DNA from 2 places in the Blastococcus carthaginiensis genome. Region 2 is predicted to be linked to the other one. Evidence: riboswitches for the same ligand, from Rfam matches in the RefSeq annotation. Region 2 holds a riboswitch; the other holds the start of a gene.
The links. A riboswitch is a leader RNA that binds a small molecule or an ion and turns the genes downstream of it on or off. The one in region 2 is predicted to bind cyclic di-AMP.
Positions count from the first base shown of each region.

Region 1 (4,423 bases), on a different contig from region 2:
GAACGGCAGCCGCGGGGAGAGCTCCGCCAGCAGCCCGCCGGCCGCGGGACCGGCGATGCCGCCGAGGATGAAGCCGCCCTGCCAGGTGGCGGCGGCCCGGCCGCGGTGCGACGGCGGAGCGACCCGCAGCAGCAGCGACAGCGCGGCGACGGTGAACATCGCGCTGCCGATGCCACCGGCGGCGCGCAGCCCGAGGAAGAGCGGGAAGGACCCGGCGAGCCCCGCGAGCCCGGTGGTGACGGCGACGATCACCAGCCCGGAGGCGAGCACCAGCCGTTCGCCGAACCGCTCGACCAGGCTGCCGCCGCTGAAGGCCGAGACGAAGCGGAAGAAGGCGAAGGCGCTGACCGCGAGGCCGACGGCGGTGGTCCCGACGCCGAAGGAGCGGGCGAACAGCGGGATGGCCGGGGCGACGATGCCGAAGCCCAGGGCCACGACGAAGGCGATGACCGCCAGGACCCTGACCTCGCGGGGCAGCCCGCCCCCCGTCCCGACCCGCACGAGAGGCGATCGCCCCCCGCGCCGCCCGGGCGGCCGCCGCCGGGGGCCCGGGGCGCGGGCGGCCCGGCCGCCCGCGCACCGGAGGAGCTACCCGGCGGTGATGCCGGCCGGCTTCCGCGCCCCGGTCCGCTCCTCGCTCGTTCCTCGCTGCGATGCTCCCGCGGCTGTCAGCCGGCGATGCGCCGGGCGCTGTTGTAGCCGCCCATCGAGTCCACGGAGGCGACCTTCACCGGCACCCCGGACGTGGCGGCGTGCACCATCTGGCCGTTGCCGATGTAGATGCCGACGTGGCTGATCGGGCTGTAGAAGAACACCAGGTCGCCGGGCTGCAGGGCCGACCGGGAGACCGGCGTGCCCATGGTGGACTGCATCCGGCTGGAGTGCGGCAGGCTGATGCCGGCAGCCGCGTAGGCGTACTGCACCAGGCCCGAGCAGTCGAAGGCGTTCGGCCCGGCGGCCGCCCACACGTAGGGGTCGCCGATCTGCGCCATCGCCGTGCTCACCGCGGTCTGCGCCGCCGCGCTGCCCCCGGACGGGGCGGGCGGTGCCGGCGGTGCCGGCGGTGCCGGCGGCGGGGGAGCGGCGGGAGCCGGTGCGGGCGCCGCGGCGGCGGGAGCCGGTGCGGGCGCCGCGGCGGCGGGAGCCGGAGCGGGGGCCGCTGCCTGCGGGGCCGGTGCCGCTCCAGGAGCCGCCGCCGCCTCGGCCTCGGTCTCGGCCGCCTGCGCGGCCGTGGCCTCCTCGGCCGCGGCCTGCGCGGCCTCCTCGGCGGCGTGCCGCTCGGCGGCGGCCCGGGAGGCCCGCTGCTCCTCGGCGCTCAGCCGCTCGTACTGCGCCTGGTAGGAGGCGATCTGCTCGTCGAGCCGGGCCCGCTGGGCGTCCACGCGTTCGACCTGCGCCTGCGCGTCGGCCGCGGCCTCCTCGGCGGCCGCCCGGGCGCGCTCGGCGTCCTCCCCGGCGCTCTGGGCCTCACCCAGCACGCCGTTGTTGTGCGCGGCGATGGTGTCGAGCATGCCCATCCGGTCCACCAGCTCGGTGGGCGACCCGCTGGTCAGCATCGCCTCCACGGTGCCCAGCCGGTCGCTGGTCCAGGCGCTGCGCGCCACCGTGCGGACGCGGTCCTGCGCCTCGGTCAGCGCCGCCTGCGCGGCGGTGAGCTCCTCGGCGGCCGCGTCGGCGGCCGCCTGCGTGGCCTTGAGCTGCTCACGGGTCTCGTTGAACCGCTCGGTGAGGACCTCCAGGTCGTGCGCGCGGGCGGCGACGAGCTCCGCGGCCTCCTGCGAGGTGGCCGGCCGGTGCGGCTCGGCAGAGGCGGGGAGCGGCGTCAGGGCGACGCCGCCGGCGGCCACGAGGGCCAGCAGGGCCCGCCGACCGGTGATCCGGCGGTGGGCAGGGCTGAGCGAACTCGCCATGTTCGGCGGGTCTTCCTTTCTTCCACGGCCGCCTACCGGGTGAGCTGACGGGTTCGGGCGGGAAGGCGCCCGGCGTCCGGCGGCCCGCGCGGGCCGGTCGGTCGCTTCACCCCGGTGGTGCGTGTGGTTCCCCGGTCCGGTGCCGGACGGATCCGGCGGGTGGTTCGGCGGCGTCCGGGCGGCTGTCACCGGTTTCAGCGACGGACGGGTCCGTCCGGACGGGCCCACGCTAGGGGGCGATCCGCGGCACCACCATGCCTGCGGACGACTTCGCCCGGAACCGTCGCGCTGCGCCGCGAACCCGGGCACGCAGCGTCACCGGCACGCCGCGACACGCCCTCAGTCGGCTGACGTGAGGTGCGCCACCTCGCCGACGACCCAGACCGCCGGGGGGCGGACTTCGTGCTGGGTGAGGGTGGCGGGGAGGTCGGCCAGGGTGGTGCGCAGGGCGCGCTGGGTGGGGGTGGAGCCGTCGGTGACGACGGCGACGGGGGTGTCCGGCGCGCGGCCGTGCCCGATCAGCGCGGTGGCGATGGCGGGGGCGGTGTCGACGCCCATGAGGACGACCAGGGTGCCGCGCAGCCGGCCCAGGGCGGCCCAGTCGACGAGGGACTGCGGGTGGCCCGGGGGCAGGTGGCCGGAGACGACGACGAACTCGTGGGTGAGGCCGCGGTGGGTGACGGGGATGCCGGCCAGGGCGGGGACGGCGACGGCGCTGGTGATGCCCGGCACGACCTCGACGGGGATGCCGGCGGCGGTGCAGGCCTGGAGCTCTTCGTAGCCGCGGCCGAAGACGAAGGGGTCCCCGCCCTTGAGCCGGACGACGCGGCGGCCGGCGCGGGCGTGGGTGACGAGGAGTTCGTTGATGGTCTCCTGGGCCATGGCGCGGCCGCGGGGGAGTTTTGAGGCGTCGATGATCTGGACCTCGGGGGGCAGGGAGGCCAGCAGCGGCTGGGGGCCGAGGTGGTCGGCGACGACGACGTCGGCGGTGGCCAGGGCCTGGCGGCCGCGGACGGTGATCAGGCCGGGGTCGCCGGGGCCGCCGCCGACCAGCACCACGCTGCCGCGCCCGTGCTCCCGCCGGCGCACCGCCAGGGTCCCGTCAGTCAGACCGGCGAGGACGCCGTCGCGGAGCCCTGCCGCCGCCCGCTGGTCGTCCGCGCCGTGGACCGCCACGACGAGTTCCCCGGCGCGCCCGGTGACCGGCAGCTCGGCGCTGGCGGCCGGCGAGCCGTCGGTGCGGGCGCAGAACACCCGCTCCCGGTCGGCGTCGGCGAGCACCGCGGCGTCGACGTCCGGGTCGCCGGTCGCGGCGAGGGCGAACCAGGCGCCGGTGAGGTCGCCGGCGGCGTAGGGGCGGGCGCACCAGGTGAGCCGCCCGGCTGCGGCCGCCGACTCCAGGGCCGGGGTGACGTCGGGGCTGACCACCGCCACCTGCGCGCCCGCGGCCAGCAGGCCCGCCGCGCCGCGGTGCGCTGCCGCCCCACCGCCGACGACGACCACGCGCCGCCCGGCCAGGCGCAGCCCGACCGGGTGCGGTGCGTCGTGGGGAGTCACGGTTCCTCCTGGTGGCTCGGCAGCGGGGTGGGCGGGGGCCAGCAGCCGGGCGACGGCGACCGTCACCCGGCCGTGCACCGTCTTGCCGACCTCGAGCACGCCACCGGCGAGCAGCGCGGCGGCCTCGGCGACCGACGGGGTGCCGACCCGCCGGGCGACCCCACCGGACGGTGCCGGTACGCGGACGCCCGCCAGCACCTCGGCCGGGTGCCCGGTGAGCGGCCAGCCACGCCGCCCGGCGGCGTCCACCAGGCCCGGCTCGCGCACCCGGCTGTCCAGCGTGGCCAGCGCGACCGGCCCGGCCGGGTCGGGGAGCACCGCGTCGACGGCGGCCAGCACCTCGGCGGCGCTCACGCCGGAGGCGAGCCCGATGCCGACGGTCCTCACGTCGGCACCCCGGGGCGGTCGGGGAGGGCGGCCAGCAGCCCGGTGGCGTCCCGGGGGAGCGGCCCGTCGGGGAGCAGGCCGAGTGCGCGCAGCCGGGTGCCGACCGCGAGCGCCCAGGGGCGGGACAGCCGCGCGCGGGCGAGCAGGTCGCCGTCACCGAGGATCCTGCCGGGCGGGCCCTGCACCACGGTGCGGTCGACGACGACGGCGACCTCGTCGGCCCAGCGCAGCGCCAGGTCGACGTCGTGGGTGCTCATGACCACCGTGGAGTCGTGCTCCTGCAGCCGGGTGAGCGCGGCGAGGGTGTCGGCGACCGCGGTCGGGTCCAACCCGGCGGTCGGCTCGTCGAGCAGCAGCACGCAGGGGCGCATGGCGACCGCGCCGGCGATGGCGACCCGCTTGCGCTCCCCGTAGGAGAGCTGGTGCGTCGGGCGGGCGGCCAGCGGGGCGACGGCGAGCAGCTCGAGCGCCTCGGCGACACGGGCCCGCACCTCCTCCTCGGCGAGGCCGAGGTTCAGCGGGCCGAACGAGACGTCCTGCCCGACCGAGGCGCTGAACAGCTGGTCGTC
Region 1 covers NZ_JASNFN010000002.1:198,157-202,579, reverse strand. The annotation lists gene QOZ88_RS03755 (MFS transporter) at 1-501, opposite strand, end outside; gene QOZ88_RS03750 (C40 family peptidase) at 669-1,910, opposite strand; cyclic di-AMP (ydaO/yuaA leader) riboswitch at 1,925-2,078, opposite strand; gene cobA (uroporphyrinogen-III C-methyltransferase) at 2,250-3,854, opposite strand; gene QOZ88_RS03740 (energy-coupling factor ABC transporter ATP-binding protein) at 3,851-4,423, opposite strand, start outside.
Region 1: linked by a shared signal. The riboswitch ahead of QOZ88_RS03750 (C40 family peptidase) and the one ahead of QOZ88_RS17535 (C40 family peptidase) in region 2 are both predicted to bind cyclic di-AMP.

Region 2 (4,423 bases):
GATCTAGCTGCGTCCGGCGCCCTCCCGGCCCAGTACCCCTCTGCCCCGCGGGTGTGGGCAGAGCGTGACTATCCACAGAAGGGCACATGGGGTCGCACCTGGCCGGGCCCGGTGGACAGGCTCGGCGGGTGCCCGACGACCGTGTGCCAACGGAGTTCGACCTGTGCGGTCTGCTGCGGCGGATCCGCCGCCGGGCCGATCTGTCCCAACGGGAAATGGCGGCCCGGCTGGGCGTCTCGAAGTCCGCCGTGGCCGCCATGGAGGCAGGGACCCGCGGCGTTGACGCCCGGTTGCTCGCCGCCGCGGCGGACCTCGCCGGTCTCCGGCTCGTCCTGCTCGACGATGCGGGTCGCCCGGTCGAAGGCATGGCCGCGGGCGCCGTCCGCGACAGGGCCGGTCGGCGGTTCCCCGCCCATCTCGACACGATGCTCAGCGAGGAACGCGCATGGCGGTGGGAGCACCAGCCCGGGCGACCGCGACCGACGTACACCTTCGACCGGCGAAGCCCGTGGGAGGACGCCGCCGACCGCACCCGCGATCGCCCGGACGACCACCTCCTCCCCCAGCCCGGCGATGCCCCGGAGGAGCGCGCCGCGGCCCGGCGGGCGGGCGCCGCGCGACGGCGGCAGGAGGAGCTGCAGCGGCGCTTCGAGGCCGGGGCTTTCCGGCACATCGACGACGGCTGGACGTGCGCGTGCCCGCCGGAGTGCGACGAGCTGGACGACCGGAGCGGCCGGCCGGTGCACGCCGAAGACTGCCCGTGCCGCTGCGACGTCGGCTGACCGCTGCGACGTCGGCTGACCGGTGCGACGGGGGCTGACGTCGCGACCCGGCCGACGTCGACCGACCGCTACGACGCGGCGGACGCTGCGACGGTCGCTGGCCCGCGGCTACGGAGGCCCGATGGGTCGAGCACGCAGCGTTGAGCCACACCGCCGTCCGGAGAAGTACACGGCCGACAGCGGTCCGTCACCGGACCCCGACGCAGGCCTCCGGCCGCCGGCGCAACCCCGGTGGTCGGCTCGCGAGTCGCGGTCGGCGGCGACGAGCCGGGCAGCACCGAGGAGCGCCGACGGGCGGCGTGTCGGTCGCGTTGTGACCTATCCGTGACCGACCTAGCGTTCCCCGCGGTCCGGCCGGGACCCGCCGTCACCACCCCCGGTGACACCCGGACGGACACCGCCGAACCGTGCACCGGCACAAGCCGTCGCGCGGACCGGGGACCCACCGAAGTTCTGGGGTGAAGCGCCACCGGCCAGTCCGGGGCGCCGGGCGCGTTCCCCGCCCGAACCCGTCAGCTCACCCGGTAGGCGGTTGTCGGAGAACAGGAGAAACCGTCGTCCATGACGACCACTCGCACGTCCACCACCCGTCGTTCCGCCCGCGGGGCGGCGCTCGCCCTGCTCACCGGTGCAGGCATCGCCCTCACCCCGTTCGCCGCCACCGCCTCGACCGGTGACGCCGGGGGCGGCGGCACGGGGCCCGTCGTCACCAGCACCGTTGTCGCCCCGAACCACGCCGCGCAGGTCGCCGTCGACACGGCCCTGGCGCAGCAGGGCAAGCCCTACGTCTGGGGCGGCACCGGCCCGGGCGGCTACGACTGCTCCGGCCTGACCTGGTCGGCCTACCAGGCGGCGGGCGTCGAGATCCCGCGGACCTCGCGGGCCCAGTCGACGGCCGGGGTCTACGTCGACCGCGCCAACCTGCAGCCCGGCGACCTGATCTTCTTCTACGACCCGGTCGGCCACGTCGGCATGTACATCGGCGACGGCCTGATGGTGCACTCCTCGACCTACGGCAACCCGGTCGCGGTCGTGCCGGTGGATTCGATGTGGGGCTACAACACGGCGCGTCGCGTCGTCTGACCGGCTCCGGTTCCCCGGCCGTGCGCGCCCGGCCGGGGAACGGCGGCACGGCCGGGGACGGCGGCGCGGCCGAGGACGGCGGCGCGGCGGGGAGACCGCCGCGCGGCTACGCGTGGCGCAGCGTCGCCCGCTTCAGCCGCACGATCAGCCGCATCCCGCCGGAGTCCTCGAGCTCCCGCTTCCGGGCGCGCAGCTGCTCGCCGAGCTGTTCGAGGCGCTCCTCCCCCAGGGCGTGCGACTGGGGGAACATCCGCTGCTCCTCCTCCATCGTGTGGTGGCGCACCGTCTTCTCCAGCATGCGGACCTCGGTGGTGAACTCCGGGTCGGTGACGTCCAGGCGCATCACGGTGGCGACCTGGTCGTCGATCTGCCGGTGCTCGGCGTGCGCGAGCGCCAGCAGCGGCGAGACGTCGGGGACCGCGGGGTAGAACAGCTCGTCCTCGATCTGGGCGTGGATCTCGATCTCGCGCAGGAACCGGTCGCGCAGCTCCTCGCGCCGGCCGGTCTGGTCGTCGGTGGTCTCCGCCAGCTCGCGGAGCAGCCCGCGCAGCACGTCGTGGTGTGCGATCAGGACCTCGTCGGCCTTCACCGGGCCGCCTCCGCCCCCGTGGTGATCGCCGTCGGGGGGCGCCGGCGGGCCCGCCGCCGCACCTCGACCGCGCCGTCGCGGACCCGGGTGTCGTAGCAGGGCAGCGGCGCCGTGGCCGGCCCCTGCGCCGGCTCCCCGGTACCGACGTCGAACCGCGACCCGTGCCACGGGCAGACCAGCTCGTCGCGGTGCAGCCAGCCCTCCGCCAACGGGCCGCCCAGGTGCGGGCAGCGACCGCCGAGCGCCCGCACCTCCTCGTCGGTGCGGACCAGCACGACCGGCACCCCGTCGGCGGTGACCTCGACCGGCTCGCGGTCGGGGAGGTCGGCGAGGCGGGCCACCGGGGTGAAGACCCGCGGCGACCGGCCGGCCGCGGAGTGGTCGACGCCCAGCCGGTGGCGGTAGGAGAGCACGCCGCCCAGGTAGCCGCTGGCGAGCACGAGGGCGTACCCGGCGGCGGCGGTCACCCGCGCCCGTGCGGCGCGCCCGCGGCCCCGGTCGGCGAACGACCACGTGTAGAGCGCCAGCGCGGCGCTGTTGAGCGCGCCGTGCACCATCCCGACCCGGCGGGCCTCGTCGTGGGCGTGCTGCCAGTCGGTCATCCCGGTCGCGGCCGAGCCAACCGCGCCGGCGATCCCCAGACCGACGACCGCGCGGGCCGCCTGCCCGGCACCCGGACCGCCGCGGCCGGTGGCGTCGAGGCCGTCGAGCAGGGCGGCCGCACTCCACGAGCCGATCGGTACCGCGACGAGGACCGGGTGCAGCGGGTGCCCGAGCCAGACACCGTGCAGCAGGTCCTGCAGCGGGCGGGCGTACCGGCCGGCCAGCAGGAAGGTCAGCGAGACCCCGTGCTCGACCTGGTAGCCCGGCGCGTCGAGCACCTGCCACGCCTCGACGCGGTCCACCGCGCGCTCGAGGAGGTCCCGGACGCTCACCGGTGCGCGTCTTCCGTCGCCATGGCCTACCCCCTGCCCAGGCCTCCGGAGGTGGAAACCGCAGGTGGTCGACGGGTCCGGATGGTCGTAGCGTCCGGCGGCATGGCTGATCGAGCGTTCCGGACGATGCTGGAGGGCGGTTCCTACTTCGAGGCGCCGCGGTGGCGCGACGGGCAGTGGTGGGTGTCGGACTTCTACCGGCACACGGTGAGCCGGGTGGCGGCCGCGGGCGGCCCGGAGACCGTCGTCCTGGAGGTGGAGAACCAGCCCTCGGGGCTGGGCTGGCTGCCCGACGGCTCGCTGCTGGTGGTCTCCATGAAGGACCAGCGGCTGCTGCGGCTCACCGACGGCGAGGTGTCCACCCACGCCGACCTGTCCGCGGTCTGCGGCGGACACCTCAACGACATGGTGGTCGACGCCGCCGGCCGGGCCTACGTCGGCGACTTCGGCTTCGACCTCATGGGCGGCGGCGCACCGGCCCCGGCGTCGCTCAAGCGGGTCGACCCCGATGGCACGGTCACCGTCGTCGCCGAGGGGCTGCGCTTCCCGAACGGCTCGGTGATCACCCCGGACGGCGGCACGCTGCTGGTCGGCGAGACCTGGGGCAACCGCTTCTCGGCCTTCGACATCGCCGCCGACGGCTCGCTGGGTCCACGACGCACGTGGGCCGAGTTCGGTCCCGAGCCGGTGGGCGGTTCGGTCGAGGAGCTGCTCGGCCAGGTCGTCGTCGTCCCGGACGGGTGCACCCTCGACGCCGAGGGGCACGTGTGGGTCGCCGACGGCTTCGGCTCGCGGGTGCTGCGGGTCGCACCCGGCGGGCGGGTGGTCGAGGAGATCGCCGCGCCGGACGGCCTGGGCACCTACGCCTGCGCGCTCGGTGGCGACGACGGCCGCACGCTGCTGCTGTGCTGCGCGCCCGACTTCTACGAGCACACGCGGGCGCCGGCGCGCGAGGCGGTGCTGGTGGCCACGGAGGTCGCCGTCCCGCACGCCGGGCTGCCCTGACCCCACCCCGGCAGACCGCGAGGGCGGCC
Region 2 covers NZ_JASNFN010000024.1:62,546-66,968, reverse strand. The annotation lists gene QOZ88_RS17540 (helix-turn-helix domain-containing protein) at 129-782, shown strand; cyclic di-AMP (ydaO/yuaA leader) riboswitch at 1,171-1,328, shown strand; gene QOZ88_RS17535 (C40 family peptidase) at 1,344-1,865, shown strand; gene QOZ88_RS17530 (hemerythrin domain-containing protein) at 1,972-2,454, opposite strand; gene QOZ88_RS17525 (Rieske 2Fe-2S domain-containing protein) at 2,451-3,389, opposite strand; gene QOZ88_RS17520 (SMP-30/gluconolactonase/LRE family protein) at 3,492-4,394, shown strand.